Linked DNA regions of Sinorhizobium meliloti. The protein of the gene in region 1 interacts with the protein of each later gene in a pairwise test. Links are inferred from orthologs where the notes say so. Each region holds a gene or a part of one and is shown on either strand. Other genes may lie near its edges.

Region 1 (9,481 bases):
GGACGTTTGGCGCCGGAACTCGTGCGCCGCTACAATGAGCATCTCTCCGCGCGCAATGCGCGCCTTTTCGTGATGTACGGCCAGACAGAGGCAACGGCTCGCATGGCCTATATGCCGCCGGACCGTCTCCGGGGCAGGGAAGACCGGATTGGCATTGCGATCCCGGGCGGGAGCCTGACGATCGAGGATAACGATGGAAGGATAATCTCCAGCGCCGATCAGCCCGGCGAGCTTGTCTATCGCGGGCCGAATGTGATGATGGGCTACGCGTCGTCACGCGCCGATCTCGCGCGGGGGGCCGAGTTGTCGGAATTGCGGACCGGCGATCTGGCCGTAAGAGACGCGGACGGCGTCTTCCGGATCGTCGGACGAACAAAGCGGATATCGAAGATTGCCGGCCTGCGAATCGGTCACGACGCTCTGGAGGCGGCACTGGAGCAGCACGGCGTCGCCGCCGCCGTCGTCGGCAACGACACCGAAATCCACGCCTACTATGTGGGAAGCGGCGATCCGGATGAAGTTCGCCGCCTGCTCGTCGAGGCGAGTGGCTTGACCTTGATGCATGTAGGGGCTTCCCGCCTGGACAAGTTGCCGCGATTGACATCCGGCAAGATCGATTACCCGGCCCTTCGCATGCGGCCGGCCGCGGCGACGTGCGGCAGTTCGGAAGAGGGGGACGTCGAGGCGCTTTTTGCCCAGCTCTTCTATCCGAAGAAGGTTCGACCGGAGGACAGCTTTCTATCGCTTGGTGGCGATTCGCTCCGTTTCGTCCAGCTTTCGATCGGCCTTGAGAAGAGGCTCGGAGAACTGCCGGAGGGCTGGGAAAAAATGCCGGTCGGCGCACTCGCCGCCCATAACGGCCGCGAGCGCAAGAGCCGCCGGATCGGTGCGGATTTCCTGATCCGGGCGCTGGCGATCCTGCTGGTCGTTGTCCACCACGAGACGCTTTGGCCGATTCCGGGGGGATCGGCCGCCATGGTCATTCTCGCCGGCTTCGGTCTTGCGCGATTCCAGAGCGGAGCACTGCTCTCCGGCGCGATAGACAAGCTGCTGCGGCCGCTCGCCCAGATACTCGTCCCCTACTATCTGATCGTGGCGGGCTACGCGCTCGCCTGGGGCGACGTGCCCTGGGCTTCGGTCTTTCTCGTCGGGAATTTCGGCATCGCAGATCCCGGGCTCCACGGCATGGTGCCCTATCTCTACTGGTTCATCGAAGCCTATTGTCAGATGCTGCTGGTGTTTGGCGCACTGTTTGCCGTTCCGTTCGTCCGGCGCGCCGCGGCCAAGAGACCCCTTGCCGTGGGCATGGCGCTGTTCGCCGCGGCCTTCGCTGCGCGGATGGCGTTTCCGCTTCTCATCGATATCGGCAACCGCCAGATATTCACCCTTCCATGGATCTTCTACATGGCGGTGCTCGGCTGGTGTGCGGCAATTGCCGAAACGTGGAAAGAGCGCTCGATGGTGATGCTGGCAGGGACAGGCGTATTCCTGTTCCTCGGGCTCTATGAGGGCGTCTGGATCGGGACGAAAGTCAAATATCTGCTGCAGATCGCCGTTCTGGCCGCGCTGCTCTTCCTGCCGCGCATTCGCATGCCGCAATGGGGTAGGCGGCTGATCCTGCCGCTTTCCGCAGCGGGCTTCCACATCTACATCCTGCACCGTTTCGTGCCGGAGTTGCTGTTGCTGCCGATCCGGCCGTTGCTCTCGCCGTTCGCCTTTGCCCTCTGCTCCATCCTGGGCGGCATCGCGCTCGGGATTGCCGCCTGGCTCGGACAGCGTCGCCTCATCGCGTGGCTCGCCGGGACCCGAGACAGGCGCATCTCGCTTGCCCCGGTGGGCCGGCTCGAGCCTGGACTCGCCTCAGTCGGCCCACTTCTTGCCCTCGGTCCGCAGGAAGGAAACCAGGTCCAGCGTCAGTGAGGGGTGCTTAAGCGCGGTCAAGGTCGCATGCGCCTGGCCACGATGATGGGTCTGATGGTTGAAGAAGTGAGCGAGCGTCCGTGCGAGCCGTTCCGTGACCTCGACCGGATTGGTGAGCGGAGAATAGGTGAAGTGCCCCGCAAGACGCTCCTCGTCGAGGCTGTCGATCCAGGCGATGATTCGCTCGTCCTCGGCCACCCGCGCCGCCGTCAGACCGTTGAGATCTTCGTGCAGGATGGCGTCGAGCCGCGACGGCGCCTCGCCCTCTTTCGTAAACCGCTTCATCCAGATCCGGTCCGCCACGAGGATATGGTTCAGCGTCCCGTGCAGCGAGCCGAAGAACGCTCCCTTGTCTTCCCGGTATTCCGAATCCGATAGTTCCGAGACGGCGGCGTAGACACGCCGGTTCGCCCAGCGATTGTAATCGGCAAACATCCGGTAATGGTCGAGCATCGGCAATCTCCTTGTGTGGTCGGCAACCTATCGCGAATTCGTATTCCGGTGGCAAATGCCACTCATGAAATTTAATGATTGATCCGCAAGCGATGCTCCCCTTATGTCGCCCGGTAGCGAAGTACAGGAGCCTGAATGACCCGCAAACTCTACGCACTCTCCGGAACCGACACGAGCCGCCCCTTTTCGCCGCATGTGTGGAAGACGAAGCTGTCGCTCGCCCACAAGGGCCTAACCTTCGACATCGCGCCGGTCGGCTTCACCGAGATTCCGAGGCTGGAGCAGGGGGCGACCAAGATCGTTCCGCTGCTGCGCGACGGAGAGAAGCTCGTCAGCGACAGCTTCGATATCGCTCTCTATCTCGAAGAGGCCTATCCCGATCGTCCGCCCCTGTTGTCCGGCGAAGGCGGCAAGGCCATGGCGCGCTTCGTCGAGGGCTGGTCGCAAACGACATTGCATCCGGCGATCGGGCGTATCGCGATCATGGACATTCATGACAGCCTCGACCCGATCGACCGGGCTTATTTCCGGGCGAGCCGCGAGGAGCGCTTCGGAAGGCCGCTGGAGGCGGTCGCCGAGGCCGGGCGAGGAGACCTCGAAACCTTCTCGGCGAAGCTCGAACCGATCCGCCACATGCTGAAGTTTCAGCCGTTCCTCGGCGGCGACAGGCCGCTCTTTGCCGATTATATCGTCTTCGGCGCGCTGCAATGGGCACGCATCGTTTCGCCACATCGCCTGCTTGCCGCAGGCGACGTCGTCACCGACTGGTTCGAGCGTTGCCTTGACCTTCACGATGGCCTGGGCCGCAGCGTGACAGCAGCGTGAAACTACGGCACGAGGGGGCGAATCATCGCCGCGCCCCCTTGTTTTGCGCGGAATTGGCGGCTAATGAACCGCCACTTCTCAAGAGCAAGGGAAATTGAGCCAATGGCGATTGAACGTACCTTTTCGATGATCAAGCCGGATGCGACGAAGCGCAATCTGACCGGCGCCATCACCAAGATGCTGGAGGATGCCGGGCTTCGCGTCGTCGCCTCGAAGCGCGTCTGGATGAGCCGCCGCGAAGCCGAAGGCTTCTATGCCGTGCACAAGGAGCGCCCGTTCTTCGGCGAGCTCGTCGAATTCATGTCCTCGGGTCCGACCGTGGTTCAGGTTCTCGAAGGCGAAAACGCCATTGCCAAGAACCGTGAAGTCATGGGCGCTACCAACCCGGCCAACGCTGCCGAGGGCACGATCCGCAAGGTCCACGCTCTTTCGATCGGCGAAAACTCGGTTCACGGTTCCGATGCCCCGGAAACGGCTGCCGAGGAAATCGCCTACTGGTTCTCCGGCACCGAGATCGTCGGCTAATCGGTAAACCAGCAAAGTGATTTTCAAGCCGGGGCGGCGACGCTCCGGCTTTTTACGTCGGACAGGTGGCGGTCTCGAAGCGCGCCGGCGCCTTGCCGTCCTTGAAGACCTCCGGGTTCTTGTCGTAGGCCGGACCTTCGACAAGGGGCTTCGCCGGCATCACGTCCTGATCGATGTCCGAAACGACAGTCGTCTCCAGCCTCTGAAGCGATGTCCCGTCCGGTCCTTTGACCTCGATGGTCACGGCATAGGGTCTCTGCTTCTTCACGCAGGTGATGTCCGGACTTTCCAGCACCACCTTGTTCAGCTTCGGGAAAAGCTTCCGTTCAAGCGTCAGCGGATTGCCGCCGGCAGGGTTTTCGAAGGTTGCGACGACAGTGCTTCCATCCGGAACCGGCTCCGTCTTGTTGAGTGTGACCATATAGGTCGCATAGGCCAGCCGATAGTTGAACACGAACATCTTGCCGGTCAGTTCGAGCGGATCCCTGCCGCTTTCGCGTTGACAGCCGGCAGCGACCGCTGCGGCGAGCAGAGCGGATATCATGGCGCTCTTCATGGCTTCGGTTCCTCCCTGCTGCGGCGATAATGGCGCCTGGCCTTCGTCCGGTTGCCGCAAACCGCCATGTCGCACCACGTCCTGCTCCGGTTGCGGCTGCGGTCGAGAAACAGCCACGCGCAGTTGGGGCAGATTTTCAGGCGTTCCCTCTCCGGTCCGGCAATGAGGCCAAGTGCCGAATGCGCCGTGGCCACATCGAGCGGCGTGCCTTTGCGCGTGTCTGCGGGTTGACGCAGGACGGTGGCGATCGCCTCGAGCAGGTCGGCCAGGAGATCCGGCCGGTCCTCAGTCCTCACCAGGGCGCGGAAATGGCGGTCCGTCGCCTCGCGCAATCCGATGAATGCATTTCGGCGCTCTGATTTTGCCGGGACGAGCGTGCCGAAACGGTTCCGTTCGGCGCCGTAGAGATTTGCGGCCTCGGCGAAGGTGTCGATCGCGGCCGGGTCGTCGAAGCGATCGATCCTGCGCTCCGCATCGAAGCGCATGACCACGGAATTGGCGACGTCCAGTGCGAGCGCGCCGCCGGAGAATCGATGTGCGGTCCAGGTGAAGCTCATGCGAAAATCCTAACTGGTAAAAGCCATTTTACCAGTTATAGTACGCTTGTCACCACGCGGATGTGCCATGGCCTATTTTCTGCAGCAGATCGCCAATGCCGTACCCGTGGCCGCGCTTTATGCGGCGCTCGCCTTCGGATACGCGATCGCCTTTGCTGTCACACGGCGGGCGGACCTGACCTATGGCGCGCTCTTCGCCTTTGCCGGGCAAATCTTCGTGCTCTTCGCGGATGTCGGCTGGAACCGGCTGTGGCTGGTACTGCCGGCGGCGCTCGGGCTCGGGGCGACAGCGGCGCTCGCATTCGGGCTAGGTGCCGGTCTTATTGCCGGCCGCTACGTCATGCGGCCCCTGGCTTTTTCCTCCGCCAATGCCGTGGTCGTCGCCTCGCTCGGAAGCCTGCTGGTGCTGATGGAAACGGCCCGGCTCGCCTCCGACACCAGAAGCCTCTGGCTGCCGCCCTTCCTGAACGACGTGGTGGTGTTCTGGCCGAACCCTGCCTTTCCGGTCGCGCTGACGGTCGTGCAGCTCGTCAACACCGCGCTCATGATGGCCCTTGTCGCCGGCGGCCATTGGCTGTTGACCCGTTCCTATGCAGGCCGCTACTGGCGCGCCGTTTCCGAGGATCGCAAGGCCGCCGCGCTTTGCGGCATCGATCCGGGAGCGGTCTATATCGCCGCCTATGGCGTGGCGTCGCTGATCGCTGCGTTCTGCGGGATTCTCGCTGCTTCCTATTACGGCAACATGGATTTCGGCACCGGGCTGACCTTCGGGGTCAAGGTCCTGTTCATCGCCGCCATCGGCGGGCAGACTTCGCCGTTATTCGCGGCACTGGGCGCAGCCGGCATCGGCCTCATGGAGACGGTGTGGAGCGCCTATGGACCCATCCTCTGGCGGGACTTCGCCATATTCGGCTTTCTGGTGATCGTGCTCGTGGTCACGCGCCGGGAAAAGATCATTCCCTGATCAGAGCGGGAAGAGGAAAAGTGTGCGCGGTTTTCCGCCCGCATCGCGCGTCTCAACTTCTTGGAATCTATCACGCTCATGTTTTTAGGTCGACCCGACCTAAAAACATCGTGATTCAGGCGGCGTGAGAGATCAGCGGCGCGTCCAGCGATCGCGTGCCGCGTCGTCCGCATCCTTCGCGCTGACCCAATCGCCTGCGCTGCCGTCGGCGTGATGTTCCTTCTTCCAGAAGGGGGCCGAGGTCTTCAGGAAATCCATGATGAAATTCGCGCCATCGAATGCCGCCTGCCGGTGCGGCGAGGCGGTCACCACCAGGACGATATTCGCTCCCGGCTCCATGCGGCCGAAGCGATGGATGGCGGTTGCAGCCTGCAGGCCGAAGCGCTCGACCGCTTCGTGGCATATCCGTTCGATCTCCGCCTCTGCCATGCCGGGATAATGCTCGAGCTCGAGCGCACTGAGGGCTCCGGCCTCGTCCCGGCACAGCCCCGAAAACGTGACCACCGCACCGATGTCAGTCCGCGCACGGCAAAGCGCCGAGACTTCGGCGGCGATGTCGAAGTCGTCGCGCTGGACGCGCACGGTGACGGGGGCGGCCATGGCTTCAGCCGCCCGTCATCGGCGGGAAGAGGGCGATCTCTCGGGCGCCGGCGATCGGCTCGCCGTGCTCCACATGTTCCTGGTTGATCGCCGCGCGGATGACGTTCGCGTGCTCGAAAACCGCGGCATATTCCTCACCGCGGGTCTTCAGATGGCCCAGCAGGTCGGCGATCGTGACGACATTCTCCGGCAGGTCCAGTGTTTCTTCAGGCCTGCCGATGCGCTCGCGAACCCAGGAGAAATAGACGAGGTTTACCGTGCTCATTCGTTGACCACATGTTTCAGGCCGGCGCGGAAATAGTCGTAGCCGGTATAGAGTGTGATGGCCGCGGCGATCCACAGCAGCAGGATACCGGCTTCCGTCACATAGGGCACGATCTTGTCGCCGGCGGGACCGGCGAGCAGGAAGGCGATCGCGACCATCTGGATCGTCGTCTTCCATTTGGCAACCCGCGTCACCGGAACGCTGACCTTGAGGGCTGCAAGATATTCGCGGAGGCCGGAAACCAGTATCTCGCGGCAGAGGATGATGATGGCAGCCCAGATCGACCAGCCGGCGATCGTTCCGTCGGCGGCCACGAGCAGCAGGATCGAGGCGACCAGCAGCTTGTCCGCGATCGGGTCGAGCATGCGGCCGATATTCGAGGTCTGCTTCCATATGCGGGCGAGATAGCCGTCGAAGAAGTCCGTGATCGAAGCCGCGACAAAGAGGATGAGCGCGGTCCAGCGCGCAAAATCCGAGCTGTGAAGCCGGCCTTCGATGAAGAAGCAGAAGACGATCAGCGGCACGATGAGGATGCGGAAATAGGTCAGCAGATTTGGGATGCTATAGGCTATGGGCGTTGGCATGGATTCGGTTTCTCTGGACACGACAGTCCTCATTTCCCGCCATCTGGGGTCTCGGCGCGATCGATTCTAGTGGTCGAAGCGGGATGCGGGCGGAAACGCCGAACGCCTTTCCTCATCCCCTCCGGGTTCAGCTGTACAGAATGACTTTGCGACCATAAGGTCAACAGATCATTGCGTGACGCCTGTCATATTTGGCGGATTTCGCCTGAACGCAGGCTGAACCGCGCCGCCCCGTCATTTGGCGGCGTCTTCGTGGAAATGCTCGTAGACGATACGGGCGACCGTTTCGGAAATGCCGTTTACCGACATCAGGTCGTTGATGCCGGCGCGGGAGACGGCTTTGGCGGTTCCGAAATGGGTGAGGAGCGCGCGTTTGCGCGTCGGGCCGATTCCGGCGATCTCGTCGAGCGGATTCTTGACCATTTCCTTTTTCCGGCGAGCCCGGTGCGAGCCGATCGCGAAACGGTGCGCTTCGTCGCGCAGACGCTGGATGAAGTAGAGGACGGGGTCGCGCGGCGGCAGAGTGAAGCTTTCCCGGCCTTCGGCGAAGAAACGCTCGCGCCCGGCGTCGCGGTCGACGCCCTTGGCGACGCCGATCGCCGTCACGCAGTCCTCAATGCCGAGTTCCTTGAGAATCGTACGAACTGCCGTCATCTGGCCCTGGCCGCCATCGATCAGGATGACGTCGGGCCACGCGGGGAAACCGGCATCCTCACCCGGCTCTGCGGACCGATCCGGCTTGCCCTCTTCTTTCAGGAGGCGGGAGAAGCGCCGCGTCATGACCTCGCGCATCATGCCGAAATCGTCGCCCGGCGTGATGTCGGTCGATTTTATGTTGAACTTTCGGTACTGGCCTTTGACGAAGCCCTCCGGGCCGGCGACGACCATGCCGCCCACCGCATTGGTGCCCATAATATGCGAGTTGTCGTAGATCTCGATGCGGCGCGGCACGTAAGGGAGTTGGAAGGTTGCGGCAAAGCCTTCGAGCAGGCGCCCCTGCGAAGCCGTTTCGGCGAGCTTGCGGCCATGCGCCTCGCGGGCGTTTGCGAGCGCATGCTCGACGAGATCCTTCTTCTCTCCGCGCTGCGGCACGAGGATCGAGACCTTGTAGCCGGATTTCTCGCTGAGCGCCTGTGCAAGCAGTTCCTGTTCCTCGACGGGGGCGCAGAGCAGGACCTGCCGCGGACAGGGCTTGTCGTCATAGAACTGCGCAAGAAACGCGCTGAGCACCTCGGCAGGGGGAATCGAAGGATCGGCTTTCGGAAAATAGGCGCGATTGCCCCAGTTCTGCCCCGTCCGGAAGAAAAACACCTGGATGCAGGAGATGCCGCCTTCGTGATGGATGGCGAAGACGTCCGCTTCCTCGACGCCGGCCGGATTGATGCCCTGGTGGCTCTGGACGTGGCTCAGCGCGGCCAGCCGGTCGCGGTAAAGCGCGGCACGCTCGAAATCGAGGTTCTCCGAAGCCTCGGCCATGGCGGAGGCAATGGTCGCCTTCACCGCCTGGCTCTTGCCGGAGAGAAAATCCTTGGCTTCGCTGACCAGTTCCGCGTAATCCGCATCGCTGACCTCGTTCGTGCACGGCGCGGAACAACGCTTGATCTGATAGAGCAGACAGGGGCGCGTGCGTGTTTCGAAGACACTGTCGGTGCAGGTTCTGAGAAGAAAGGCGCGCTGCAGCGAGTTGATCGTGCGTCCGACTGCTCCGGCCGAGGCGAAGGGGCCGAAATAGTCGCCCTTGCGGCTGCGCGCCCCACGATGCTTGTAGAGCGCCGGCGCACGCGTATCGCCGGTGACGACGATATAGGGGAAGGACTTGTCGTCGCGCAGAAGCACGTTGAAGCGCGGGCGCAGGCGCTTGATGAGGTTTGCTTCGAGCAGCAGCGCCTCGATCTCCGTCCGCGTCGTCACGAATTCCATATGCGCAGTCTCGCGGACCATGCGCGCGATGCGGTTCGAGTGGCCTCGCCCCTGCGCATAGTTGCTCACCCGCTTCTTCAGGCTGCGGGCCTTGCCGACATAGAGCACGTCGCCGGCCTCGTTGAGCATCCGGTAGACGCCGGGCCCGTTCGGCAGGCGCTTGACGAAGGCCTGGATGAGTTCGGCTCCCTTGAGGCCCGCCGCTTCCGGCAGGCTCTCCGCCCATCCTATTGCCGGCGCCGGCCGTTCGGCCTCGGTCACTTCAACCAGATCGTCTTCGTCGTCGGTCTCCGTGGCGTCGTAAAGGATGCC
Region 2 (9,614 bases), 1.3 Mb from region 1 along the record:
CGGCGACGTCGCTTTCGCGGAGTGCGCACCATTCGCATCGGCTATTACGCCGGTTCCGGGCGGCGTCGGACCGATGACCATCGCCATGTTGATGGCCAACAGCGTGATTGCAGCTCACAGAGCATCCGGCCTGAAGGTGTCCGAACGGCTCTCGAAGCTGATATCCGGCTGAGAGCCGTGGGGTCGCTGCAGGCGTCGTCGCAATTATCCAAATACGACTTCCCGATCATCGCTAAACGTCGCAACGACCTTGGGCCGGAATGCTTTACAGATAGATGCCCAGGCAGAGAATCGAAACGGCCAGCATCGGCAACCGCTGCCTCTTCACGCGAAACAGAGGGGCGATTGCAAGGGCCGCGAGGGAGGCGACCGCTGCAGCAAGAACGCTTCCGGCAGAGAGGTACAGACCCAACGCTCCGACGAAAACCGCGGCTCCGACAGTCGTCTCGGCGGCGGATTGCCAGTTATAGGGGTCAGCGCGAAAAGCCGCGAGAAACGCGGGACCGCTCAAGCCTAAAGCGAGCCAAATCAGCACGGAGGAGGAGAAGCCGAAGAAATCCAAGTTGCACCCGTACCCGACTGTGGTCGTGTTACGGAAGCAGTTTTCATGCCAACTTCCAGCCCCGGCAGGAATGGACTACAGCAACGAACGATTAGCACGCGATGCCACGGCGATCGCTACGCCGAGGCACTTCTCCTCTGTCCGCGTCATCGCGCCCGCTCACACTGGCCGATTTCCGAAATGTCGCGGGAACCACACAGAAATCCGTCCGTGCTATTGCCTCGCCCTTTTTATAGGCACATAAGCTTCGAAAAATAAGCAACTGCATCCGACGCCCGCAAATGATTGTCCCCCCTCCGCCACACGATCGAAAGTCCGGCCGTTTGCCGAGATTCAAGCTGTTCTCGCCAATTCTGGCGGGTGCAACGCTCAAAGAGCGCTTGATCGGCTGTATCGGGGCGTTGATCGGGATTTGTGTCACCGGCCTGGTCTGCGGGTTCGTTTTCGGGGACGACCCCCAACTGCCGCTGATCGTCGCGCCCATCGGTGCCTCCGCGGTTTTGCTCTTCGCCGTGCCGGCCAGTCCGCTTGCGCAGCCTTGGTCGATCATCGGCGGGAACACGATTTCCGCCCTGATCGGCGTCTCCGTGACCTATATCGTGGCGGACCAGATGCTTGCCATCGGCCTCGCAGTCGCTCTGGCGATTCTTGCGATGTCGCTGACGCGATCGCTTCACCCGCCAGGAGGCGCCGCCGCGCTGACCGCCGTAATCGGTGGAGCCGCGGTCGCACGCTCGGGTTTCTGGTTCCCGTTCATACCCGTTGCGATCAACTCCTTGATCCTCGTCGGATTGGGCATGGTGTTTCATCGGCTGGCCCGCCGCCAATATCCTCATCGACCCGGAGTTGCGCCGGTGAATACACATGCGACGGCGGATCCTCCACCTGCGCTTCGTGTCGGCTTCAATTCCGAGGACATAGACTCGGCAATAGCGCGGTTGAATGAAACACTCGATGTCAGCCGCGAAGACATCGATGCCCTCTTGAGGGAAGTCGAACTGCAGGCCCTCATCCGGCAGAGGGGAGAGTTGACCTGTGCCGACATCATGTCCCGCGACGTCGTAACCGTGCCCGGCGACACAACCCCTGACCATGCTCGATACCTGTTGTTGAAGCACGACATTCGTACACTTCCCGTGCTTGACGAAAACGAGAAGCTTCAGGGTACGGTGGGCCTGCGGGAGCTCGCCGGCAAAGAGCCCGGCAGCAAATTGCCGATAAGCGCGGCGGCTACCGCCAGGCCATCCGACCCGGCGATCGGCCTGCTTCCCCGCCTCACGGACGGGGCGACACACGCCGTCGTCATTCTTGACGACGACGGCAAGGTCGTGGGCATCATATCCCAGACCGACCTGCTCGCGACTTTGGCCAAAAGTCTCTCGCATAATGGTCTGTCCGAAATAATGCAGGGCAACGGGCAGGGCATCTGAAGCCCCGGCCAAAGAATATTATATGCAGAACCAGGTCATCCGGGCGCGCTAGATGCGTGGTTTCGGCGCGGGTTCCCGGTCCGAGTCACCCGAATTGGGTTCCCCCTTTGGCTCTATGAGAAGAACCTTGACCTCTGTCTCTGCTCGGGGACGGTGTACAACGCCTTTCGGAACCACAAACAGCTCGCCAGCTTTGACCACCTGAGAGGGTTTTCCTTCGATATCCATGATCATTTCGCCCTCGAGGACGTAGAAGAAATCGTCCGTGGTCTCATGCTTGTGAAATGGGTATTCCCCCTTAAATTTGACGACCATGACATCGTTGTCGTTGTAATCGGACACGACGTGCGGGTCCCAATGGCTCGAAAACAGAGCCAGCTTCTCGGAAATATTGATTGATCTCATCGCGATATCCTTTCGGCTGTTCGCCCGCAACTATCGGTGAAGGTGACTTGATGCAACGCGAGTTCTCCGCCCCCTTCAGACGCCGGCACTGGATGCGGCGGCCCTCAATCCTGCCCGAATGCGATCCAGCATAGACCGATCCGCCTTTGCGGAAGAAACGAGATAAGCGGGGTAGGCAAATTCCGGACTGTTGGGAACGAGCTCGAGGCGGCCGTCCACAAGATAGGGCCGAACGAAGCCCTGCCGAAAATATCCGGATCCGCCGACTTCCAGAATGTAATCGAGAGCAAGCGGCCCATAACTGATCGCTACCACCGGATTCCGGCCGCCCGGAAAGGCCGCCCTATAGCTGCCGGCAAAATCCTCTCCCCAATCGATGCCAACGAGGTCTTCCGGTCCGGGCGGCTGCGACAAAGCTGTAGTGCGAACGAGAACGAGCTTTTCTTCGAAAAGCAGCTCCGTAAGCGTGCCTGGACGATTTGGCGCTCCATAAAGGACCGCCGCGTCAAGTGAACCGTCCTGCACGAGTTCCATCAGCCGCTCCGATCTGTCTATCGTCGTTCGAATGGCGACGCTGGCGCATTCGCGGCGCATCCACAAAAGCCAATGCTTCAACAGCGGATTCCACAGGCTGAGCTCAGCACCGATCGTCACCATGGCCTCGCGTCCCGGGGGCAAAGCGACCGTGGTTCGCGCCGCCTCCCATACTTGCACTAGGCTCGTTGCAAAACGGAAAAACTGCTCTCCGGCGGGGGTCAGCCTGGCACCGGCCTTGTTCCGAACGAACATCGGCCGATCGAGTTGTTCCTCGAGTACGCGAATTCGCGCACTCACTGCCGTCTGGGAGATGTTCAGATTGGCAGCGGCATTCACGAAGCTTCCCGTCTTGACCACCTCGAGGAACGTACGCGCAATGCTGATGTCCATCTTCGCCCCGCGCAAATGGCGTCGCCGCGTCGGCCCTGCCTGCCGGCGGCACGCCTCATAAAATAAGTGCAGAATATTTGCGGTTAACCAGCAATTCAATTCGTTTGTCAGCAGATTTCACGCTTGCCATCCTGGTCCGCATGCCTCGGCTGATCCCGACCAGCCACGCTGATTTGATGCCATCAAGGGACCTACTGCCGATGCTCGAGCGAAAATCCAGATCTGACAGAGCCGAAACCACGGCCGCAGCCCACGGGGTCGCGACCGACCCGGCATTCGGCTCCGTGGTGCCGCCGCTATACTTGTCAAGCACCTACGAGTTCGCCGGTTTCGACACGCCGCGCGCCTACGACTACGGCCGCTCTGGAAATCCGACCCGTGACTTGCTGGCGCAAGCACTTGCGAAGCTCGAGGGAGGTGCCGACGCGGTTGTCACGCCGAGCGGCATGGCCGCGCTCGACCTCCTGCTAGGGCGCTTGAGACGAAACCATCTCGTGCTGGCACCGCATGATTGCTATGGCGGCACATTGCGACTGCTGAAGGCGCGTGCCGATCTGGGGCACCTCACATTCCGGCTTACCGACCAGAGGGATTTCGGCGGATTCGAGGCCGCATTGTCGGACGCTCCGGCCCTCGTCCTCATCGAGAGCCCCAGCAATCCTCTGATGCGCGTCACCGACATTGCCCGATTGTCCACGCTCGCCAAGGCGGCAGGCTCCGCCGTAGCCGTCGACAACACGTTTCTGTCCCCCGCTCTCCAGCAACCCCTTTCTCTCGGAGCCGATTACGCCATTCACTCGGCGACCAAATTCCTGAACGGACATTCGGACGTCATCGCCGGTGCGGTGATCGCTGCCGAGCCGCAGGAGGCGCATGATCTCAAGCGCTGGGCCAACGTTACCGGGGCAGTCGCGGCACCTTTCGATGCCTGGTTGACTTTGCGCGGGCTGAGAACGTTGTTTGCGCGAATGTCCAGCCAAGAACGCAGTGCCATGACGATCGCAGAGTATCTCGACGCCCACCCTGCGGTCCGCCACGTCCACTATGCGGGACTTCCGGATCACGCAGACCACGAAGTCGCAAGACGGCAGCAGCGCGGCTTCGGCGCCATGATGAGCTTCGAACTCGAAGGGGGCGTTCCAGCCGTTCGGCGATTCCTGGCACATATTCGCTGCTTCACGCTGGCCGAGTCGCTCGGAGGGGTCGAAAGTCTCGTGGCTCATCCGGCCACCATGACCCATCTCGACATGGGTCCTGAAGCCAGAGAGCGCGCGGGTATTCGCGACGAACTGCTCAGACTTTCGATCGGGCTCGAACATATTGACGATCTTATGGAGGGGCTTGAACTTGGATTGGGCGCCTGTTGAGCGAAGATCGATCGAGGAGGTAAACGGGAATGGACATCGACGAAGATACTCCGCCGACCTTTGCGTCGCCACCCTGCTTGATGCACGAACTCGACCCGGCCTATGCGGGCCTGTCTTCCGACCGGTCGATCTGTGCCGATGTCAGGCGGTGGCGGACAAGCGAACGTGCTCGCCTCATCGCCCAACGCCTGGCCATATCTCCCGACCTTCGGGCCGCTTGCGAAGCTGAGATCGTCAGCCGCCTACTTGCCGAAATCGGACATGTGCGCGGCCGTGTGGTCAGCGTCTACTGGCCGTTTCGCGGTGAGCCCGATCTCAGACCGCTGATGCGGCAAATAGCCGATGACGGCGGCCAATGTGCGCTTCCGGTGGTGGTCGAAAAAGGGAGGCCTCTGGAGTTTCGCATCTGGCGACCGGGCGACAAACTCATTCGCGGGATCTGGAACATACCCGTCCCGGCCAGGCTCGTTTCATGCACCCCCGATATAGTCGTCGCCCCGGTGGTGGGTTTTGATCCGTCGTGCTACCGGCTCGGTTATGGCGGGGGCTATTACGACCGGACACTGGCGACAATGGCGGCGACGCGCCGCGTGCTGGGCGTTGGTTTCGCACAGTCGAGGATAAGGACCATTTATCCTCAGGCGCATGACATCCGGATGGATGTCGTGGTGACCGAGTCGACCACCGATCGTTGCTGAGCGCGTCTTGAATTCCGATATGGCGCTGCGGCCATCGAATTGCGAGAACGTGGCGCCTTGGCGAAAATTGCTTTAGGTTCTCCGCGGACTTGGGTCGATTTGTGAACGGCTGCGAATCGGGTGTCGCGATGGACGAGCAACGACGGAGCTACCGGCAGCGGCTCATTGCGCTGGCCGCCGCCAGCATCGGCAGTCTGGCGGCCAGTGCGATCTCCTACGGAGCGGCGATCTATCGCGCCGCCAATCCCGAACCCCTGCGCGCCGCCGTGCCGGGCGAAACGGTCGATACCGGGCGATGGCATGTGACGATCGCCGGAGCCCGCGTGAGCGATTCCCCACCTTCCGGCAGGAGGCCGCCCGAGCCGCAAACTTTCCTGCTTGTCGATTTCGAGGCCGGCAACCGCTCGGCGTCGACCGCCTACCTGCCGGCGAAACTGCTCACCTTTGCCGGCCTGGAGGCGAAACTTGCCTCCCCCAACTTCTATCTGACGCGGGACAAGGCGTTCGGCCCCAGCCTGCACCCGGGCATGCCGGAGAGGTTGACTGCCGTATGGGAATGGCCGGCGGGGGAGATGCCGCCGCGTGAGTTGAAACTGCTGATCGGGAGCCAGGTCTACAAGAAACGCGACAATCTCTATGGCGCCTCAAACTGGTTCGACCGTGATCCCGTGGCGATAGTGTCCCTGACTGTCACGCAGGAAGCGGCGAGGGCAAGGCAATGACGACCTTCGCAAATATCCTCGCCCTGCTCCTGGCGGCGGCGGCGCTCTACGGCATGCAGCACTCGACGCCATCCTACAGCGAAATCCTGTCGCCCGTGGCGGTGCCCGCCGCGCAGGGAAAGCCGGCGCAGACAGAACGCTTCGTCTTCGGGGTCGCCAAGGTGCATCTCGCCGGCCAACTGGTGGCTCCGCAGTTCGGCGAGCCGCGCACCTACACCACCTCCGGAAAATGGCTCGTCGTCGAAGCGGCGGCGAAGGCGCAGGACCGATCGGTGTCGCTGACCTCGGCTGCATGGCGCGGCCCTTCCGGTCTGCGCTTCGCCATGAGCACGCGCATCGGCAGTACGCTCGGCCTGTTGGGTTCCGAGCGCCTGGAGCCCGGCATTCCGCGCCCGGTGCTGCTTGTGTTCGAGCTTCCCGAAGACCAGATCGAGGGCGGTACACTGCTGGTCGCCGAGACCGCGGTAACTCCCCTGTCCGAGCAGGTGGAGATAGCCATGGACAGCGTGCCGCCGGAAAACAGGTACGAGTCTCTCACCCTTGCACGCGGCGGCCGCATCATGCCCTGGTCGCTGGAGTTTCATCAATGAGCGTACCGGCTTCGTCACGGGAGAGAAAGAGCTACTGGATCAGCCTCGTATCGCTGCTCGCCGCCGTGCCGCTCGCGGTCCTCGTCGGGTCCCGTGGCGAATTCGCCGCCTGGCTGCAACGGCGCATGGAACCACCTTTGACCGTCGAGCACGACGGAAGCGGGCAAGGCGCCGGCGGCAGCTGGCGGCTCATATCGCTGCGCCGCCTGCCGGGAACCTTGCCGGATACCAGCCTCATGCTGGCGGAAATCGACCTCTCGGTTGAGGCAGCGGATGTCTTGCAGCAGGCCTTGCCCTGCGCGCTCTCGCTGACGGATGGCGCTGGCCGCCGCTGGGACCCGCTGCCGCTGCCCGGCCGACTTTTACGCGAGGCCGATCCCGAGGTTGCCGACAGGCCGCAATGCACGACGCTGACGATCGGCGAGGCCGGCGATGCGCCGCTTCGCGTGGTTGAACTCTTTCTCGTGCCGCGGCAGGCGGACGGGTTCACCCTGTCACTTGCCCTGACTGGCTCGCCGCCGATTCTCTTGAAATAGCGCGGTTACCATAAGCCTGCGCGCCGCCGGGTTCGCCGGATCGGGACACTGCGTATTCCAGCATGGCGGCCAGCAGGGCGATCCGCACCGGAGCGAAAAGGATTCCGCCGTCGAGTTCGGTCGGGCTGCCGACGACAACGGCCAGGACGTCGCCTATCCGCTGCCAGGTTTCGAGATCGTGCGGCCCGAGATGACGGGTTGCGCCGTACCACGCCCAGGCGGGGAGCCAGCCGGTGGCGCGGTAAAGCACGACGAAGGCGAGCAACGTCCCGAGGCCGGCGCCGAGCACCGTGCGCAGGCAGGCCCAGACCGGCCGGTAGCGGGTCCGGTAGCCTCCGAGGAAGTGGGCGGCGAAATCGGCCAGCCATTTGCGCAGCGTGGTGGCGCGAGCAGGCGGCGGGGGAGCGGCGACGGGTTTTGCCGAAAGGTCGTAGCCATAGACGATGGCAGCCATGACAAGCCAGACGAGCGGCAGAAGGGCGTAGAAGAACAGCTCCTGCGCCTGCGCGGCGAGCCCAGGCTCCTGGAACTCCACCGCAGTGCCGGCCGCTGCCGCGTGTGCTTCCATGGAAAATCCGACGATGCCGGCTTTCACCATATCGAGAAACGCGCCCGCGCCGATCCAGCCTATGAAGTCGTCCTTCCATCTATCCAGCGCATAGAGTCCGATGAAGATCCAGCTCGCGTCCGCCGCCACGATCACGAAACGCAGCCACGGGGACTGCAGGCGCCCGTTGGCGCGCTTGGCAAGCCATCGCACGAGCCAGCAGGCGAGGATCGCCGCGACCAGGCTGCGCGAGCGCAGGAGCTCGAAAATCTGTAACCGTTCTCCCAGTGCCACCCGATCCAGGGCGAGACGCGAATACTCGCGCACCGTGTCGCCAAGGAATCCCCACGCGGCGTAATAGGCGAAGAACGGCAAGATGGCTGCGGAGGTAATCACCAGAAGGCGATTCGACAGCCGTTCCGTCTTCGTCACGCCAGTACTTGGCGCCGCGCCGCGTAAGGCCGCGAGGGCCGGCAGGCCCGGACGCAGGATCGCGAACATCACAATGACGACCAGCAGCTTGACGAGGACTACAAGCGACAGCGTTACCATTCCGCCAAGGGGAACTTTCAGGCCGACCCCGACCGCCGCCTCGAGGAGCAGGACACGCGCGATATATCCCAGCGTTGCGGCGAGCAGAAGCTGCGGCCAGAAACGTGCAAGAAGGCGCGCTGTCAATGCCAGCAGTCCGCCGATGTCCCTGAGCATCCCCATGCCCCGAACCTAACCATAACCTTCCGGGCTCTCAACCGGGCAAATAGATGGAAAATTGCAGTCCGCGCGCGCTGCGGTACGGACGCATTGAGTAGCGGCGCCATATTATTCCGCTGCAGGCAGCACTGTTCGTGGCGCACCCGCTCTGTCGCTAGGTTTGCCCCAAACGCCAAAAGGCCCGCTGCTGCGGGCCTTTTGGCGTGTATATGTGTGTATGTTTGGTTGCGGGGGCAGGATTTGAACCTGCGGCCTTCAGGTTATGAGCCTGACGAGCTACCGGGCTGCTCCACCCCGCGTTATCCGAGTTTTGCGAAGCAAAATCTTATCCGAGTTTTGCGAAGCAAAATCTCGTCTGAGTTTTGCGAGCCAAAATCTCGCGAGTTTTGCGAAGCAAAATCTCGCCGAGTTTGTCCGGCTTGTGAGAGAAGATATTCGGTTTGTTTATCCTGCGTTTTGCAGACCTGGCAGCGACCTACTCTCCCGCGTCTTAAGACGAAGTACCATCGGCGCTGGGGCGTTTCACGGCCGTGTTCGGAATGGGAACGGGTGCAGCCACCCCGCCAGAACCACCAGGTCGGCAAAGCGCAAGATTGAGCCTGCGCTGCAGGCTCGAACCGATTTTGAGAAGCTGGTGAAGTTTTTCACTTCTTTTGAACACGTCTTCTGTCTGTCGCCCCGGCCGTGAGGCCGCAAGCGCAGAGCGCGTCGCGCCTTGTGGCGCGCGCCGTCCGCAGCGCTACGCGCGTGAGGACAAAGAAAGTTGCGATGCTCATCTTCGATGAGCATAGGCAACAAGAACGATCAAGCCAATCGAACGATTAGTACCGGTAAGCTTCATGCGTTGCCGCACTTCCACACCCGGCCTATCAACGTGGTCGTCTTCCACGGTTCTCAAGGGAATACTCGTTTTCAGGTGGGTTTCCCGCTTAGATGCCTTCAGCGGTTATCCCTTCCATATATAGCTACCCTGCTATGCCCTTGGCAGGACAACAGGTCCACCAGAGATATGTCCATCCCGGTCCTCTCGTACTAGGGACAGATCCTGTCAATATTCCTACACCCACGGCAGATAGGGACCGAACTGTCTCACGACGTTCTGAACCCAGCTCACGTACC
Region 3 (9,699 bases), 1.8 Mb from region 1 along the record:
CGGCTGAATTCATCCATGCGGGTTCCGGCCTCCCTTCCGGATTGCGCGTCGCGCAACTCGATACCCCGGAAGAACGGTGCCGCCGCCTGGCGGTTCCGGCTGGGTCCGGGGTTCCTCCGCCCCGCCTGCCATGCCGCTACGGCCTCCCGTTCTCCCGACAGGATATGGGCACAGACTGCCACGAGTCAGGGGCCAGATGAAGGGCTTTCGCCGCCGCGCCCGGCTGCTGCGCGAAGAAAGACAGATTCGTGCCGGCACGCATGCGGCACGCGTTGGCACGCCCATGCCGGTGCTGGTGGCGGGTAATTTTCTTTCGTGAGACCGGCGGGCGACCGGCCCCTCAGACCGGTGGCGCGATCTCTATCGGGCTGCCATCGGCAAAGCGAGAAAGGCGGAACGCGGAGGGATCGACGATCGGCGGGTTTCCGGTGACGAGATCGGCGACGAGATGTCCGGCACCGGGGCCGATGCCGAAGCCGTGACCGGAGAAGCCGGTGGCGATAACGAGGCCCGGCAGCTCTTGCGCGAGCGAAATGACCGGCACGACGTCCGGCGTGACATCGATCAGGCCGGCCCAGATCTGCACCGGCTCGACGGTACGGAGCTTCGGAAGGGCCTTTTTTGCTTCCTCGAATGCCATGAGCACGGATTTCGGATCAGGCCGCGGATCGAGGATGCGGTGGCGCTCGAAGGCGCCAGGCCGATCGAGGGGCACGGATGCGATTTCGAAAAGCTCGCGCCAGCTCTGGGCGCTCAAGCCTGCCTGCACGGCTTCGCCCTCGGCCCGTCTCGCCGCGCGAAAATCGCGGAAGAATGCGAATGTGTCCGGCACAAGCGGATGCAGATTGGCACCCGCGGTGGCGATCGTGTAGCCGCCGTCGATGCGTTTGCGATAGGCGTAAGTCGCCGTTGCGCCTGCGCCGTCCGGGCCGCCCTCGACCGGAGCGGTCCTGAGCACGGTGTTGCGCACCTTCAGCTGCGGCAGCCGAATGCCGAGGCCCTTGCAGAAGAGCCGCGACCAGGCGCCGCCAGCAAGCACCACCGTTGACGTTTCGATGCGGCCCTTTTCGGTGACGACGGCGCTTACCCGACCCGCACTCTTCTCGATCCCCCGCACCGCACAGCCGGTCACGATGCGTGCGCCGGCGCGGCGTGCTCCGGCCGCGATTGCGGGCACCGCTTTCTGCGGCTCGGCTCGGCCATCGCTCGGCGTATAGAGCGCGCCTTTGTAGCGGATCGCCGCTCCGGCCATGCGCTCCCGGGTCTCGTCGGCGGTGAGCTGGCGGCTGTCGACGCCATGCGGCTTCGCGATCGCGAGCCAGGCATCGCGGTTGGCGACGTCCTGCTCCGTTTCGGAAATATAGAGAATGCCGCTCCGGCGAAATCCGGTCTCGCCGCCGACACGCGCATCGAGCGTGTCCCAGATTTTCAGCGCCTCCATCGCCAGGGGAATCTCGCGCCGATCGCGGCCCATGACGCGAACCCAGCCCCAGTTGCGGCTCGATTGCTCGCCGCCGAGAACGCCCTTCTCGCAGAGGACGACCTCCACGCCGCGCTCGGCGAGAAAGAGCGCCGTGCTCACTCCGATGATACCGCCGCCGATGATGACGACGTCGGCACTGCCGGGCAGCGAAGGATCGGTTTCAACGAGGTCGAGAGCGGGGCCGGGCATGGTCATCTCTTGGGTTTGTTCAGCTGTTTCTATCGCTGCATCCAATGTCGGCTTCGATCAAGCCTGCCCGGCCGGTTTCGGGCGGCGATGCACAGTTCCCGCATGCCCGAAGTTCCCGCATGGTCTTTGAGCGGTCGCGCCTTCCCGTCTCCTGCGCGAGGCTTTATGTTCGCTCCATGCGCGACACCGAAGCCGACCTCCGCCCGATCCTCCGCATCGACTTCCCGCCGGACGACCGTCTCGGGCGCGGCAAGATCATGCTTTTGGAACACATCCGCGAGACCGGCTCCATTTCCGCTGCCGGGCGGGCCATGGATATGTCTTACCGGCGTGCCTGGCTACTGGTCGACGCCTTGAACCGTATGTTCAAGGAGCCGGCGGTCGACTCCCAGCGTGGCGGCAAGCAGGGCGGCGGCGCCGTCCTCACCGCTTTCGGCGAGATGCTGATCGAGCGCTTCCGGGCGATGGAGGCCAAGGCACAGGCGGCGATTGCGGACGATCTCGATTGGCTGGACGCCATGCGCGACTGCAATGGTGCTCCGCAAGAGGAGCCAGCTGGAAAGCCGTTCTAACCATTCGCTTCTCTAATAATCGAGCGCGACGGTCTTGACGACGGCGTGCACCTGCTTCCCCGGCCGCAGGTCGAGCGCATCGCGGGAAAGGGTCGTGACTCGCGCGGCAATGACGTTGCCGCCGCAGTCTACGCGCACGTCGATGCTTCCTTGCCGCGGCGAAGAGAGGCCGACGATCGTTCCCGGAAGCACGTTGAGGGCGCTGATGCCTTCCGGGCGGCGGGTCGCCAGCATGACGTCGCGCGCCGCGATGTAGAGGCGAAGTCTCTGCCCGGGCTCGGCGACGAGATGCGGCACGCGGATCAGGCAGTCTCCGGCGCGTACCACAGTCAGCTCGTGGCCTTCGTCATGACTGTCGACGATGCCCTCGATCAACGCGCCGGCTTCTCGCCGGCCGGGGCCGGATGTCGGGAACGGCTCGTTCAGAACGGCCGCCGTTTTGCCGGAGGCCTTGACCCGGCCGTTTTCCATGACGACGACGCGCTCCGCCAGCCGCGCCACTTCAGCCACCGAATGACTGACATAGACGATCGGAATCCGCGTCTCGTCGCGCAGCCGCTCCAGATAGGGCAGGATTTCGGCCTTTCTGGCGTCGTCGAGCGCGGCGAGCGGCTCGTCCATCAAGAGCAGGCGGGGGAAAGCGAGCAGCGCCCGGCCGATGGCGACGCGCTGCCGCTCGCCGCCCGAGAGCTTCGAGGGCATGCGATCGAGCAAATGGCCGATGCCGAGCATTTCGACGATCCTGCCGAATTCGGGCCCTGACCGCGCCGCGCCTGCGAACCAGCGGCCATAGGCAAGATTTCCGCGGACGCTCAGATGCGGAAAGAGGCGGGCTTCCTGGAACACATAGGCAAAGCGGCGGCGGTGGACGGGGGTGAAAAGCCGGCGCTCACTGTCGGCGATCGTGTCGCCGTCGAGCACGACGCGGCCCTGATCGGGCCGGAGGAGGCCGGCGATGATGTTGACAAGCGAGGTCTTGCCGGAGCCGGAGCGGCCGAAAAGAGCGGTCACCCCGCCCTCCGAGCCGAAGGCGGCGTCGATCGCGAAGGAGCCGAGACGAAGGCGCGCTTCGACCTCGAGCCTCATGCCGCCACCGTCCGCCGCGCCGCTGCTGAAGCCATGGCTTCCGAAAGCATCAGCGCCGCCATCGAAATGACGACCGAGATCACGGCAAGGCGCATCGCGCCGGCGTCGCCGCCCGGCACCTGTGTGAAGGTATAGATCGCGGCGGAAAGCGTCTGCGTCTCGCCGGGAATATTGGAGACGAAGGTGATGGTCGCGCCGAATTCGCCCATGGCCTTGGCGAAGGAAAGGACCATGCCGGCGAGAATGCCGGGGAGGATCAGGGGCAAGGTGACCGTCAGGAAGATCCAGGCGGGGCTCGCGCCGAGGGTACCCGCCGCCTCTTCGAGCTTGCGGTCGACTGCTTCGATCGACAGCCGGATGCTGCGGACCATGAAGGGGAAGCCCATTACCGCGCAGGCGAGCGCCGCTCCCGTCCAGCGGAAGGAAAAGACCAGGCCGAAGTTCTCCGCGAGAAATGCACCGACCGGTCCGCGCCGGCCGAAAAGGAGCAGCAGAGCGAAGCCCGTGACTACCGGCGGGAGGATCAGCGGCATATGGACGAGGCCGTTCAGGAGCGACTTGCCCCAGAAGCGGCCGCGCGCAAGTATCATCGAGACGAGGAGCGCAGGCGGGAGGCTCGCAAGCATCGCTACGGTGGCGACCCGCAGGCTCAGGCGGACGGCCGTCCACTCCGCGTCGCTCAATGCCATCCAGTCCAAGCTCGTACTCCCGTTCCTGACGCGCCGTGTCGTGCAATCATTCGCTAGATCACGTTCATTTTTTCAGGTCGAGTCGGCCTGAAAACATGAGCGTGATCGATTCCAAGAAATTGAGACGCGGGATGCGGGCGGAAAACCGCACACACTTTTCCTCGTCCCGCTCCAGTTTCTATTCCAGAACCGTGAAGCCCTCGGCCTGGAAAAGCGCCGCCGCCTCCGGCGAGCGGACGAATTCGAGGTAGGCGGCGGCATCGGCATTCCTGCTGTCCGCGGTGATCGCGACCGGGTAGATGATTGGCGGGTGGCTGTCCTCGGGGAAGGTGCCGACCACTTTCACATTGGCATCGGCTGCGGCGTCGGTTCGGTAGACGATGCCGTAGGGCGCCTCGCCACGCGACACGAGGAGGAGGGCGGCGCGGACGCTTTCGGCGCCGGCGACCTTTCCGGCAACGTTCGGCCACAGCCCAAGCTTTTCCAGCGCGGCCTTGCCATACTTGCCGGCGGGGACGGAATCCACGGCTCCCATGGCCAATCGCCCGTCGCCGAGAAGACCGGCGAGGTCGAGACCCGGCTCGATCTCGACAGCCGGGGCGTCCGACTTGCCGGAGACGAGGACGATGCGATTGCCGAGCAGGTTGGAGCGCGTGTCGGCCTTGATCAGCTTCTTGTCGGCGAGATAATCCATCCAGGCAAGATCGGCCGAGATGAACACATCGGCGGGCGCGCCCTGCTCGATCTGTTTCGCCAGCGCCGAACTCGCCGCATAGGACACGATCGCTTCCTTGCCGGTCTGCTTGAGCCATTCGCCGTTGATCGCATCGAGCGCATTCTTGAGGCTCGCCGCTGCGAACACGGTGACCTTCTCCGCCGCCTGGGCCGGTGCAAAGGCCGTTCCCGCCAGGACCACGCCGAGCGCCAGTGATATGGCCTTGAGCCAGTCTCTTCTCGTTGTCACACCCAAGTCTCCCCGTTCGTGATATTTCCCAAGATATAACGCTTCGGTATTTTGGTTACCGCTATATTCGTAGAAATACAATGCGGCCGTTGCGCCGTAATCAAAATCGGTGAACCGATGGGGCGGAGACTACGCGAGCGCTTGCGATAGGCGCCCAGGCGTCTAAATTCCGGAATGGGACCCAAGGAGGTGGACGATCCACATGGACGCGACGATCAGGCTGGAAGAAAGCTGGAAAGCCGTTCTGGGCGGGGAATTCCGCCACGGTTACATGGCCGAGCTCAAGCGGTTCCTGCTGGAGGAGAAGCAGCAGGGTCGGCAGATTTTTCCGAGGGGCGTCGAATATTTCCGTGCGCTCGATCTGACCCCGCTCGACAGGGTACGCGTCGTCATCCTCGGCCAGGATCCCTATCATGGCGACGGGCAGGCGCATGGGCTCTGCTTCAGCGTTCGTCCGGGCGTGCGCACGCCCCCTTCACTCGTCAACATCTACAAGGAATTGCAGGAAGACCTGGGTATTCCGCCGGCGCGCCACGGCTTCCTCGAAAGCTGGGCGCGCCAGGGCGTGCTGCTTCTGAACAGCGTGCTGACCGTCGAGCGTGGCCGCGCGGCCTCGCACCAGGGCAGGGGCTGGGAGCGCTTCACCGACGCCGTAATCCGGGCGGTCAACGAGCAGGCGCAGCCCGTCGTCTTCATGCTCTGGGGCTCTTACGCACAACGCAAGGCCGCTTTTGTCGATCGTTCGCGTCACCTCGTGCTCACCGCACCGCATCCGTCACCCTTATCGGCCCATGCGGGGTTCTTCGGATGCCGGCATTTCTCCAAGGCGAACGCGTTTTTAACGTCCAAGGGGTTGGATCCGATCGATTGGCGGTTGCCGGAAGATCCCCCCTTGGCCGTCGAGCGGCAGATGGCGCCGAACTGCTGACGCGGCCGTAGCGTTTGCCGTCGCGAATGGGCCTTGCACCCGCCGCGGCGATCCGTCAAAGACTGCCCGACTATGCGGGTAGGACTGGCCCGGCTATGCGGGTGGCGCGATGGGAGACGGCATGCGACACATCCTGATCATCGGTATCGGTGCGGGCAACCCCGAGCACATGACGGTTCAGGCGATCAATGCGCTGAACCGGGCTGATGTGCTCTTCATCCCGACCAAAGGGGAGAAGAAGACCGAGCTCGCCGAGCTGCGCCGCGGGATATGCGCCCGTTACGTGACGCGGGCCGGCAGCCGCACCGTCGAATTCGCCGTGCCCGTCCGCCGCACCGAAGGCCGCAGCTACGTGGAAAGCGTGGACGACTGGCATGCGGGCATTGCCGCCGCCTACGAGGCGCTGCTGGAGAGCGAGCTTGCGGAAGGGCAGACCGGCGCCTTCCTCGTCTGGGGCGATCCGATGCTTTATGACAGCACGATCCGCATCGTCGAACGCGTGAAGACGCGCGGCCGGGTCACCTTCGGCTACGACGTCATTCCGGGCATTACCAGCCTGCAGGCGCTCTGTGCCAGCCATCGCATCCCGTTGAACCTCGTCGGCAAGCCGGTGGAAATCACCACCGGCCGGCGGCTCGCCGAAAGTTTTCCGCACAGGAACGAGACGGCCGTCGTCATGCTCGACGGCGAGCAGGCGTTCCGGAAGATCGAGGATCCGGACGCCGAGATTTATTGGGGCGCCTATCTCGGCACGCCCGACGAGATCGTCATTGCAGGGCGCCTCGCCGAGGTGAAAGAGCAGATTCTCGAAGCGCGGGCCGCGGCGCGCGAGCGGATGGGCTGGATCATGGATATCTATCTGCTGCGCAAGGGCGCCGATTTCGAAGAGTAAACGGGCATTGCCGTGCTCTTGGCCGCCGATCTTTGATCTCTCTCGACGCGCCCGCCTGTGATATAGGCTCGATCGATCAGTCCTGCCGTGACGGCTCCGAGACACCGAAGGATCACCGAAGACGAATGACAAGCTGCGCCGCTCCACGAGCCGACCGATCTGCGACCGGCACATCGATGCGCCGCGGGAGCTGTCCCTCGCTGGCGGCGCCGATGCAGACCGGGGACGGCCTGCTCGTGCGGCTGCGACCGGCGGGCGACGGTCTGACGCCGGCGGAGATGAGGGCGATTGCCGGTGCGGCTGCGAGATGCGGCAGCGGGGTCATTGAGGTCACCGCACGCGGCAACCTGCAGATACGCGGCCTGACGCCGGAAAGCGTTCCGGCGCTCGCCGAAGCGATAGGGGCGGCGGAGATAGCCATTGCCGAAGGGGTCGCGATCGAGACGCCGCCGCTTGCCGGATTCGACCCGGACGAAATCGCCGATCCTCGCCCGCTCGCCCGCGCGCTGCGCGTGGCGATCTCCGGCGCGGGTGAGGCGCTCAGGCTTGCGCCGAAACTTTCGATCGTCGTGGATGGAGGCGGCCGCTTCCACCTGGGAAGCCTGACCGCCGACCTGCGTGTCTCTGCGCTCGCGCATGAGGGCGGCGTGCGATGGCTGTTTTCGCTCGGCGGGACGGCGCGTTCGGCAAAGCCCGTCGCGCTCCTGGAATCGAAAGATATCGTCCCGATGGTTCTCGAAATCCTGGGAGATCTCACTGCGCGCGGTCCCGCTTCCCGCGCCCGCGAGCTCGATGCCGATCTTCTTCGGCAGCGCGCGGCTGCCGGCGATGCCCTGCCGCGCGTGGACGGTCCCGTTTTTTCGCCGCCACCGGCGGGCATCCACCACTTCGGCGGCGCCGGCACCGTGCTTGGCATCGGGCTGGCCTTCGCGCAAACCGATGCGGGTAGTCTCGTCGCATTCCTCCGGCAGGCGGAGGAACTCGGCGCAAACGAGATACGCTTGGCACCCCCGCACGGTCTGTTCGTCCTCGGTCTTTCGGGCGAAACGGCGGCCGTTGCGCAACGGCTCGCCTCTGCGCACGGCTTTCTGGTCGCCTCCGGCGATCCGCGCAATCACATAGCCACCTGCGCGGGCCTCGCCTGCGCCTCGGCGCGGATGGACACAAAGGCGATGGCGAGGCTGTTGCTGGAAGCTGCGCCGGACCTCCTCGACGGTTCGGCGACGGTGCATCTCTCCGGCTGTCCCAAGGGTTGCGCCAGCCCCACGGCGTCGCCGCTGACGCTCGTCGGTGCGCCATCAGGATATGCGCTTGTCGTAAATGGCACTGCTTCCGTCGCGCCGAGTGCCTACAGGGATGAAAACGGAATAGGATCTGCGTTCGGCGCGCTGAACGCGCTCGTGCGGGAAAACAAAGACGCTGGCGAATCGGCGCTGTCCTGTCTTACACGGCTCGGGACCGCGCGCATCGCCGCCGCGTTTGAACAGGGATAGAAATGCCTGATTACGATTACATCCGCGATGGCAACGCCATCTATGAGCGTTCCTTCGCGATCATCCGCGCGGAAGCCGACCTTTCCGGATTTTCGGAGGAGGAAGCCGATCTCGCCATACGCATGGTGCATGCCTGCGGCTCGGTCGAGGCGGTGCGCCAATTTGTGTTCTCGCCCGGCTTCGTCTCCGCCGCGCGCGCGGCGCTGAAAGACGGCGCGCCGATTCTCTGCGACGCCGAAATGGTCGCCCATGGTGTGACCCGCGCCCGGCTGCCCGCCGGAAACGAGGTGATCTGCACGCTCCGCGATCCGCGCACCGCGGAGATTGCGACCGAGATCGGCAATACGCGTTCCGCCGCGGCGTTGAAGCTCTGGGGTGAGCGGATGGCTGGCTCCGTCGTTGCGATCGGCAATGCGCCGACCGCACTGTTCTATCTGCTCGAGATGCTGCGCGACGGCGCCCCGAAGCCGGCGGCGATCCTCGGAATGCCGGTCGGTTTCGTCGGTGCGGCCGAATCGAAGGACGCGCTCGCCGAAAATTCCTATGGCGTTCCCTTTGCGATCGTACGTGGCCGCCTCGGCGGCAGCGCGATGACCGCCGCCGCACTGAATTCTCTCGCGAGGCCGGGCCTGTGAGCGGCGTGGAATCAGGCCGGCTTATCGGCGTCGGAACGGGTCCCGGCGATCCTGAACTCCTGACCGTAAAGGCGGTCCGGGCGCTCGGCGAAGCGGATGTCGTCGCCTATTTCGCCAAGGCCGGACGCAACGGCAACGGCCGCGCGGTGGTCGAAGGTCTTTTGAAGCCGGGCATGACCGAATTGCCGCTCTACTACCCGGTGACGACTGAGATCGACAAGGATCATGACGCCTATAAGCGCCAGATCACCGACTTCTACGACGCCTCGGCCGAGGCCGTCGCCGCGCATCTTCTCGCCGGACGGACAGTCGCGGTGCTGAGCGAGGGCGATCCGCTTTTCTACGGCTCCTACATGCACCTCCATGTGCGGCTTGCCGGCCGTTTCCCGGCCGAGGTCATTCCGGGCATCACCGCAATGTCCGGCTGCTGGTCGCTCGCGGGGCTGCCGCTGGTGCAGGGCGACGACGTGCTCTCGGTTCTCCCCGGCACGATGGGCGAGGGCGAGCTTCGGCGCCGCCTTGCCGACACGCAGGCCGCGGTCATCATGAAGGTCGGCCGAAACCTGCCGAAGATCCGCCGGGCGCTGGCGGCGGCAGGCAGGCTCGAGGCGGCCGTCTATGTCGAGCGCGGCACCATGAGGAATGCAGCGATGGTTCCGCTCGGCGAGAAGCCGGACGACGAGGCGCCCTATTTCTCGCTGGTGCTCGTTCCAGGCTGGAAGGACAGGCCCGGATCGGAGGGCAGGGCATGACCGGAAAGCTCTTCAT

Evidence for each region.
Region 2: the proteins of ndk (region 1) and JOH52_RS06055 interact in binary tests that used the Escherichia coli proteins (3 or more experiments, as listed by UniProt). The link is inferred for Sinorhizobium meliloti from one-to-one orthologs.
Region 3: the proteins of ndk (region 1) and ung interact in binary tests that used the Escherichia coli proteins (3 or more experiments, as listed by UniProt). The link is inferred for Sinorhizobium meliloti from one-to-one orthologs.

The regions. Positions count from the first base shown.
Region 1 is NZ_JAGIOS010000001.1:6,728-16,208, reverse strand. Bases 2,232-5,011 are described here. They hold ndk (nucleoside-diphosphate kinase), read left to right. Parts: upstream 2,232-3,300; coding sequence 3,301-3,723; downstream 3,724-5,011. Other genes in these bases: JOH52_RS00060 (branched-chain amino acid ABC transporter permease), read left to right, coding at 4,904-5,011; JOH52_RS00065 (CGNR zinc finger domain-containing protein), read right to left, coding at 4,276-4,836; JOH52_RS00070 (hypothetical protein), read right to left, coding at 3,776-4,279; JOH52_RS00080 (glutathione S-transferase family protein), read left to right, coding at 2,509-3,198; JOH52_RS00085 (DinB family protein), read right to left, coding at 2,232-2,373. Outside these bases: JOH52_RS00090 (AMP-binding protein), read left to right, coding at 1-1,920; more of JOH52_RS00085, read right to left, coding at 1,861-2,231; more of JOH52_RS00060, read left to right, coding at 5,012-5,800; JOH52_RS00055 (molybdenum cofactor biosynthesis protein MoaE), read right to left, coding at 5,933-6,400; moaD (molybdopterin converting factor subunit 1), read right to left, coding at 6,405-6,665; pgsA (CDP-diacylglycerol--glycerol-3-phosphate 3-phosphatidyltransferase), read right to left, coding at 6,662-7,249; excinuclease ABC subunit UvrC, read right to left, coding at 7,484-9,481. UniProt on the Escherichia coli protein: Major role in the synthesis of nucleoside triphosphates other than ATP. The ATP gamma phosphate is transferred to the NDP beta phosphate via a ping-pong mechanism, using a phosphorylated active-site intermediate.
Region 2 is NZ_JAGIOS010000001.1:1,259,501-1,269,114, forward strand. What follows is about bases 3,642-6,554. They hold JOH52_RS06055 (5-formyltetrahydrofolate cyclo-ligase), read left to right. Parts: upstream 3,642-4,720; coding sequence 4,721-5,389; downstream 5,390-6,554. Other genes in these bases: metB (cystathionine gamma-synthase), read left to right, coding at 3,642-4,691; JOH52_RS06060 (hypothetical protein), read left to right, coding at 5,479-6,111; JOH52_RS06065 (hypothetical protein), read left to right, coding at 6,108-6,554. Also shown: bifunctional methylenetetrahydrofolate dehydrogenase/methenyltetrahydrofolate cyclohydrolase FolD, read left to right, coding at 1-172; JOH52_RS35000 (hypothetical protein), read right to left, coding at 266-562; JOH52_RS06035 (CBS domain-containing protein), read left to right, coding at 844-1,992; JOH52_RS06040 (cupin domain-containing protein), read right to left, coding at 2,041-2,397; JOH52_RS06045 (LysR family transcriptional regulator), read right to left, coding at 2,473-3,324; more of metB, read left to right, coding at 3,525-3,641; more of JOH52_RS06065, read left to right, coding at 6,555-6,701; JOH52_RS06070 (hypothetical protein), read left to right, coding at 6,698-7,237; JOH52_RS06075 (hypothetical protein), read right to left, coding at 7,188-8,498. UniProt on the Escherichia coli protein: Involved in the removal of 5-formyltetrahydrofolate.
Region 3 is NZ_JAGIOS010000001.1:1,760,550-1,770,248, forward strand. The notes cover bases 4,051-7,048. They hold ung (uracil-DNA glycosylase), read left to right. Parts: upstream 4,051-5,185; coding sequence 5,186-5,911; downstream 5,912-7,048. Other genes in these bases: modA (molybdate ABC transporter substrate-binding protein), read right to left, coding at 4,198-4,983; cobF (precorrin-6A synthase (deacetylating)), read left to right, coding at 6,033-6,803; cobG (precorrin-3B synthase), read left to right, coding at 6,929-7,048. Outside these bases: JOH52_RS08230 (3-methyl-2-oxobutanoate dehydrogenase (2-methylpropanoyl-transferring) subunit alpha), read right to left, coding at 1-17; JOH52_RS35885 (hypothetical protein), read left to right, coding at 197-319; JOH52_RS08235 (NAD(P)/FAD-dependent oxidoreductase), read right to left, coding at 341-1,678; JOH52_RS08240 (winged helix-turn-helix domain-containing protein), read left to right, coding at 1,849-2,244; modC (molybdenum ABC transporter ATP-binding protein), read right to left, coding at 2,257-3,330; modB (molybdate ABC transporter permease subunit), read right to left, coding at 3,327-4,019; more of cobG, read left to right, coding at 7,049-8,296; JOH52_RS08275 (precorrin-8X methylmutase), read left to right, coding at 8,299-8,931; JOH52_RS08280 (precorrin-2 C(20)-methyltransferase), read left to right, coding at 8,928-9,683; JOH52_RS08285 (precorrin-3B C(17)-methyltransferase), read left to right, coding at 9,680-9,699. UniProt on the Escherichia coli protein: Excises uracil residues from the DNA which can arise as a result of misincorporation of dUMP residues by DNA polymerase or due to deamination of cytosine.